Regions from separate parts of the Paenibacillus sp. RS8 genome, predicted to be linked through region 2. Evidence: riboswitches for the same ligand, from Rfam matches in the RefSeq annotation. Region 2 holds a riboswitch; the other holds the start of a gene.
What was found. A riboswitch is a leader RNA that binds a small molecule or an ion and turns the genes downstream of it on or off. The one in region 2 is predicted to bind glycine.

Region 1 (4,004 bases), 490 kb from region 2:
TCTTCGATGCAGCCAAAGAAGTTAGGCGATTGCATCAGTACTGCTGCGGTATCTCCATCAATGGCTTCAGCAAGCATCGCCTGATCGGTAACTCCGTCTTTATAGTCAATCTCCACCACTTCAAGACCCCAGGCATTAGCTGATGTGCGTAGCACTTGACGTGCTTCAGGATGAACGGTGCGGGAGACGATTATTTTTTTGCGTTTGGTAGCACCAGCTGCGAGGACTGCTGCTTCGGATAATGCGGTTGCGCCATCATACATACTGGCATTAGCTACTTTCATACCGGTTAGTTCACAAATATAGGATTGGAATTCGAAGATCGCTTGCAGCTCACCTTGGCTGATCTCCGGTTGATAAGGAGTGTAGGCAGTGTAGAATTCAGAACGGGAAACGACATGGTTGATCACCACAGGGATGTGATGGTCATATAATCCGGCGCCGAGGAAGCTGGCGTGAGAATCAAAGTCGGCATTTTGGTCAGCCAGACCTTTCATGTGACGAAGCAGGGCGTATTCATCGAGTGGTTCAGACATCGGCATAGTGCCTTGATAACGGACGGCTTCAGGAATATCGGAGAACAGCTCATCTATGGACTGAATCCCGACGGCTTCCATCATCTCTTCGCGGTCCTGTGCAGTCATGGGCAGATAACGGTGCTTCATTAAGGTTTCACTCCTTGGCTTTTTTTAAAATATAAGAAAGTACAATTTTCAGGCTATACTTTATCCTTCTATTTCTCGCTTAAAAGCTCACCGTCCTTATATGGACGCTAAAGACGTTTATACTTGTAAAAAGGGGCCTTAATCACGACAGCCTTAAGCTGTTTGCCGCGGATCTCTACGTAAACCTCTGTGCCTATTTCACTATAAGCTGTATCAAGCAGAGCCAATCCCAAGTTACGCTTCAACGTTGGCGATTGTGTTCCGGTTGTGACCTCTCCGATTTTAACGCCGTCTGCATAGACGGGGTAATGGGAGCGCGGAATACCTCGATCAATCATTTCCAGGCCGACAAGGCGGCGGGGAAGACCGGCTTCTTTTTGCTGCACTAACGCATCACGACCGATGAAGTCTGCTTTGTCTAGTTTCACGAAGAACTGCAATCCTGCTTCAAGCGGCGTGATATCAGCTGACAGTTCTTGACCGTACAGCGGCAATTTCGCTTCAAAACGCAGGGTATCCCGTGCGCCCAGGCCAGCAGGTGTTAATCCATGAGGAGCACCCGCAGCAAGAAGCCCGTTCCATAATGCTCCTGCACCATCCAGCGAAGCGTAGATTTCGAAGCCATCTTCACCGGTATAACCTGTACGGGAGATCAATACTTCTACACCGCAGACGGTAGCGTGTTCGATGAAGTGGAAAGGCTTGAGGGCTGAGATAGGAGCATCAGTAACTTTCGCGAGTATAGTCTCTGCCAGCGGACCTTGCAAGGCAAGTAAAAGCGTCTCGTCGGAGACATTAGTGAGTGTGACTTCACCGAATTCAGAGGTCAGATGCTCCTGTAGCCACTGAAAGTCCTTATCGATGTTGGAGGCATTAACGACGAGCATATAACGACCCTCGCTTAGTCGATACACGAGTAAATCGTCTACAACTCCGCCGTTTGGATAACAGAGCAGCGTATATTGTGCCGCACCATCGGTGAGGCGGCTGATATCGTTAGTCGTCATCTTTTGCAAAAAGGCTTCTGCACCGCTCCCGATCACCATGAATTCACCCATATGCGATACATCGAACAGTCCAGCCTGCTGGCGAACGGCTTCATGCTCCTTCACGATACCTGTAAATTGTACTGGCAGCTCCCAGCCGCCAAAATCAATGCATCTGGACTCCGCATAAGCGGAATAGAGATCATAAAAAGGCGTTCTTTTCAAAGCATCCATGTCGTCACTCCCCTTGATCTGATTACATACGAAAAAAGGACAGGCAGAAGCAATCATGCATAAATGCACTAATCGCTTTCTGCTCTGTCCTTTGTACCTGAGAGTTACCCTGCGTAACTAACCTGCAAGTTTCCCCGTTGGTGACCTGACGCACCTTCGCCCTGCGTCTGATGCTCTCCAGAGATACGTCCGACAAAGGTCCTTTTGCCTGAGAGATTCACCCTGTTAGGGTTTACTCCTTCGGCGCCGTCTTCAAGTGAGACAGTCTCTCCCTATGCCATCATCCGCAACTGTATTTGTTTCAAATATAAGAAAGTATATGTTTCACATTATACATTATCCTTATATTTCTTCGAGAAACGGTTATCGTCTATAAAAAGACGACAACGTCGTTTCTTCTTGTATGTCTCCATTAAACGGGTATAGGAGGGCGCTGTCAACAAGAAAAAGTCAAAAAAACGACAAATTTATTTTACTGTTAGTAATATTGACATTATGCTCTGGGATCACTTAGGCTATAACTAAATTTAGAATTCCAATTTGGAAATGAGGCGGCTTGAAATGAGTGAAGTTTTAGATAACCTTCTTTACAGCGAAGAGCATGAGTGGGCACAGCAAGTGGAAGGACGCGTAGTACGTGTTGGGATTACGGATCATGCTCAGCATTTGTTAGGCGATATCGTATTTGTGGAATTTCCAGAAGTGGGCTCGGCCATTTCAGCCGGTGACAGCGTAGGTAGTATCGAATCCGTTAAGACTGTATCGGAATTGTATTCACCCGTCTCTGGGACGGTTACCAAGATTAATGACGGATTAGAAGCAAGTCCAGAGCTGATCAATGATAAGCCGTATGGCGAAGGTTGGATCTTTGAAATTGAAGTAGACGGAGAGTATGCTGATGCTGTAAAAGGTTTGCTTGATGCAGCCGGATACCGAGCATTGGTAGGAGAGTAATTAAGGTTTTTTACTGTATATTAATTTCATCGCGTGTGATTTTTGTAGCAGCAAGTTTCTGTGATTTGGGGACTTGCTGTTTGGTGTTTCTTATGGGAGCATCGGATAACTTTGCGTTAGATCGTCGATTCTGTTGAAAATTGTGGGACTTTTCTTGGAATCAAATTTACTGATATGAAATGAGGGAAAACCTCCCTGATTTTAGACGTTTTTAGCACGGAAATATGATTTTTAGGGAATTCCTCCTTAAAAATCTCGGTAAAACCACTATTTCCGACGAAAAAGAGTAATAATCGGGGAGGAATTCCCTAATTACGCGCCTGAATAAGATAATAAGTAAATAATTAGGGAGGTTTTCCGTAATTAGTGTGGCGGTTCTATTATGGTAGTATTTTTAAGCAGTTTCTGAATTGTTATTATGCTGCAATTTTTAACGCTTAATTATCAATAATTGATTAGTTCTAAACTTACTCACCTTCTTGAAGCTGCCGCAGCACAATGATCTCTACACGGCGGTTCTTTTGCTTACCTGCTGCTGATATGTTTTCCGCTGTGGGCTGGGTATCAGCATAACCCGCGTATTGAAAATTGTCGGGATTCAACCCTTCATGATCTAAGAAAAAGCGCAGCACTGACAGCGCACGAGCACCTGATAGCTCCCAGTTGTCGTTATAGTTCGAAGCCGAAGATACTGGCGTATTATCGGTATGTCCCTCAATGCTAATCTTTGCGCCGATGTCTTTGAATAAACCAGACAACTGCTGAAGGGCAGGAAAGGCTGGAGATTTCAAATTAGCTTTACCCGCATCAAAGAGAAAACGGTCACTGAGGGTGATTTCTATCCCTTGTGGTTTGTCAGCAACAAATATTTGTTCTCCGAGATTATTTGCCTCGACATATTGGGTGATCACACCCATTAATTCAGCAAGCTTTGCCTCTTGTTCTCGAAATGCCAGCTCACGTGCCGAAGGTGCTTCGTTCTCCGTTTGTTCAGCAGATCCATCATTCGGTCTCGCAGTTGCAGCTGCGTTCCCACCATTCCCGTCCACACTGTTCTGTCTGCTCTCAGTTGTCTTCCCGGCATCTAAAATGCCATTCCCACCGTCAAGAACAGTGCTTCCAGACTTGAAGGTCTCGGATAACGAGCCCGTCACAATATTATATT
Region 2 (4,004 bases):
ATCCACTGCTAAACCTGTCTGTCTTCAAAAATAAAGTTTTTACGATGACATCTCTTATTAACGTATTGATCACGATGATGATGTACGCAGATATGATTTTATTGCCTATTTATCTGCAAAATGGCCGTGGTTTCACAGCGTTTGATGCAGGATTGCTCTTGCTGCCGGGGGCACTTGTAAATGCGTTCATGTCGCCCGTCACCGGAAAATTATACGACCGTTTTGGTGCCAAGCCGCTATTCATTATTGGTTTACTCTTTATTATTCCATCTATGTGGGCGGTAACCGATTTGTCTCAATCGACAACCTATATGTATCTAATGATTCGTACCATTGGTCTCCGAATTGGATTAAGCTTTATCACTATGCCACTCAATACAGCCGGACTAAATGCGTTGCCCAAACAACTAGGTACGCATGGTACAGCAGTGAACAATACCGTTCGTCAAATTGCTGGCGCTATTGGTACTGCTGTCGTAATTACAATTTATACTGTGCAGGCAACAAGTCATGCGGCCACAGTGATGCAGAGTAATCCCGCTACTACTCCTGAAATCCTTAAATCCCTAGCATCCATTCTAGGGGCGAGTGACGCCTATTACTTCATGATGATATTATCCATTGCCGCATTTGTTATAACATTATTTATGCCTATGAAGAGCAAGATCACGATTGAAAAGAAAGCAAACCTAGCTAGCGAAGAATAGACTCATAAAGTGGAACGTCAAAAGGACAGCTGCTCGCTGTCCTTTTGCATTATCCTCATAGCTATTTTCAGCTCACTAGCTTTGGTTTCAGCCCCGCATCCCCTAGTAGCGCTACTTAATGTCTGCCTCACACTAGCTTAATTACTTTTCCCCTTCTTACCTCTAATCGAATACAGGATGAATAATAAAATAAACCAGATCGGAGTACACAATAAAGCCGGGCGTGTCTCTCCAGCGAACAGCATAATGATCAGTATTCCAGCGAACAAGGTTAAGACAATATAATTAATAGCCGGTGTGAACGGTGCTTTGAATTTGGATTTCGCCTGTAAATCTGGCCGGTTTTTTTTGTACTTAATATGGCAGATGAGCACAATGCCCCACACCCATATAAAACAAATGGCGCTAATCGTTGTCACGATTCCAAAAGCCTGCTCCGGAATAAGTTTACTTAAAAGAGCCCCTACAGATATAACAATTGTAGAAATGAATAACGAGTTACCTGGTACATGGTTTTTATTTAGTTTACCCAAATGAGGTGATGCCTGGTTATTTCTACTCAAATTATAGAGAATTCGGCTTGTTGAGAACATCCCACTATTACAAGCGGAAGCCGCTGAGGTTAGTACAACAAAATTAATAATCCCTGCGGCAATTGGAATCCCTACTAAAGTAAAGGTTTTTACAAAAGGACTCTCTGCCGGACTAAGCTCCGTCCAAGGGTTAATGCATAGCAAGACGAAAAGCGCGCCGACATAGAAAAATAGAATCCGTAAAGGAATTTTATTAATTGCCGACGGGATATTTTTCTCCGGATCCGCTGTTTCCGCTGCTGACACACCCACCAACTCCACACCGACATAAGCAAATACAACCATTTGAAAAGAGAATAAGAAGCCTGATATGCCGTTCGGAAAAAATCCCCCATGCTCCCATAGATTCCGTATCGTCACCGATCCTGCATCCGTCTTAAACCCTATGATCAGTAAAATGACCCCAAGACCAATCAAGGCGAGAATCGTAATTACCTTAATTAAAGCAAACCAAAATTCGAGTTCCCCAAAGCTCTTTACAGTTAATAGGTTAAGTCCTAATAACACGACTAGACAGGCGATGGCAGGAACCCACTGCGGGATATCAAACCAGTACTGTACATATACGCCAACAGCAATGACATCAGCCATAGCCGTCATGATCCAGCAAAACCAATAGGTCCAACCGGTAATGAATGCGATCCGTGATCCAAGGTAGTCTTCAGCAATATCCGTAAACGATTGATAGCCCGCTTTAGATAATAGGAGCTCTCCCAGTGCTCTCATCACAAAAAACACAGCAATACCCACGATTAAATACGTGATCATGATAGATGGGCCTGCCTTCTCTATCGCCTTGCCTGATCCCAAGAATAATCCTGTACCGATGGTGCCGCCAATAGCAATAAGTTGAACATGCCGATTGGCCAGCTCTCTCTTTAATTCTGGTTGTGCCATACCTAGTTCCCCCTTGTGAGTACAATAAATTGAATAAAAAAAGAGAGATTGGATGTCATCCAATCTCCCAGATCGTAAGAATATCAAATAATATTTGCCTACTGATGTCGATCAGCATGACAAATATATATTCGTACTCTTCTGTCCTTTTGCCTGAGATTGTGAACCCTTCGGCGCCGCGGAATTTCCCCGGTCTCTCCAGAAGCTGCTCCAGCTAAAGTGTAATCCTTAGCCATCATAGCTCGTGAATTATGAAGTTGATAAAGCGGTAACGCAGTAAAGCTGTTCTGATATTCTAACATATTACTTCTGATGTGAGTGTTAATCTGTGATAAAAGTCTCAAGAATTTAAAGTAAGCCTCATGAACATACTACTTTTTGAAAAACAAAAAGCTAAAGGAGTATGCTAATGAAAGCCGCTGTAGTAAAACAATTTAAAGAAAAGTTAGAACTACAAGACGTACCTAAACCAAAACCCGGACACAAAGAAATTCTTGTCCACATTCAGGCGTGCGGAGTGTGTCATACTGATTTGCATGCTGCTCATGGCGATTGGCCTGTCAAACCGAAACTCCCTCTTATTCCCGGACATGAAGGCGTTGGGATTATTGAAGAAATAGGTGAAGGAGTTACACACTTAAAGGTAGGGGACCGAGTAGGAATTCCGTGGCTGTATTCTGCTTGCGGTCATTGCGAATATTGTCTCACAGGAAGAGAGACCCTTTGTCTGGATCAGCAAAATTCCGGATATTCCGTAAATGGCGGATATGCAGAATATTGTGTAGCAGCTGCCGATTATGTAGTGAAGGTTCCTGATAATCTAAGTTTCATCGAAGCGGCACCTTTATTTTGCGCTGGCGTTACGACCTATAAAGCTTTGAAAGTATCAGGTGTAAAGCCAGGTGAATGGGTAGCCATTTTCGGCGTCGGAGGATTGGGTCATCTAGGTGTACAATATGCAAAAGTAATGGGAATGAATGTAGTGGCCATCGACACTTCAGATGAAAAGATGGAGCTTGCCAAACAGCTTGGCGCAGACAAAACCGTAAACGCATTAAAAGAAGATGCGGCAGTCTGGATTCAAAAAGAAATCGGCGGAGTGCATGGTGTCGTTTGTACGGCGGTTGCAAAAAAAGCATTCGACCAAGCCTACCGGGCCATTCGTCGCGGCGGTACCTGCGTCATGGTTGGGCTGCCCCCTGAATCCATGGATGTTCCGATCTTTGATACGGTATTAAACGGTACAAAGGTAGTCGGTTCGATTGTCGGCACTCGCAAAGATTTGCAAGAAACATTGCAATTCGCTGCAGAAGGAAAAATCAAAACCATTATTGAGACACGTAAATTAGAAGATATTAATGAGATCTACGATCTGATGTTAGAAGGCAAAATCAATGGTCGAATCGTCCTTGATATGACGAAATGACCCGAAAGAAAACACACTCGAAAAGTGTTGCTTTTCGGGTTTTTTTATGGCTAAAATTTGTCATACGGTTCACCTTAACATCTATAGAGCAAAAGCTTGATTGGAACATTGATTTTCATTCATTCGAGAAAAGAGGTGTTGATTCCTTACTTGCGGAATATCCTGTTGCAGATACATAGTCAAATATTTCACTTATTGAAATACCATTTCCAAAAATGTTGACATGTGCACATGTATGCATATAATGAATTAAGGGGGTTGGGCTATGGGATTAAACCTTGATCCAAATAAATGTAAAAAACTGATCGAAGATAATATTGATATTGAGTTTTTCCGAGCAGTATTTGATCCAGTGCGGAGTGAGTTATTGATTTTTCTTTC

Region 1: it holds a riboswitch for glycine, as region 2 does, so the genes downstream of both, gcvT (glycine cleavage system aminomethyltransferase GcvT) here and ACDZ28_RS07665 (amino acid permease) in region 2, are expected to answer to the same signal.

The regions. Positions count from the first base shown of each region.
Region 1 covers NZ_CP168131.1:946,134-950,137, reverse strand. Annotated here, with positions in the region: gene gcvPA (aminomethyl-transferring glycine dehydrogenase subunit GcvPA) at 1-665, opposite strand, end outside; gene gcvT (glycine cleavage system aminomethyltransferase GcvT) at 773-1,885, opposite strand; glycine riboswitch at 2,072-2,169, opposite strand; gene gcvH (glycine cleavage system protein GcvH) at 2,447-2,839, shown strand; gene ACDZ28_RS05580 (flagellar motor protein MotB) at 3,307-4,004, opposite strand, start outside.
Region 2 covers NZ_CP168131.1:1,436,351-1,440,354, forward strand. Annotated here, with positions in the region: gene ACDZ28_RS07660 (DHA2 family efflux MFS transporter permease subunit) at 1-707, shown strand, start outside; gene ACDZ28_RS07665 (amino acid permease) at 845-2,197, opposite strand; glycine riboswitch at 2,329-2,409, opposite strand; gene adhP (alcohol dehydrogenase AdhP) at 2,607-3,623, shown strand; gene ACDZ28_RS07675 (metalloregulator ArsR/SmtB family transcription factor) at 3,889-4,004, shown strand, end outside.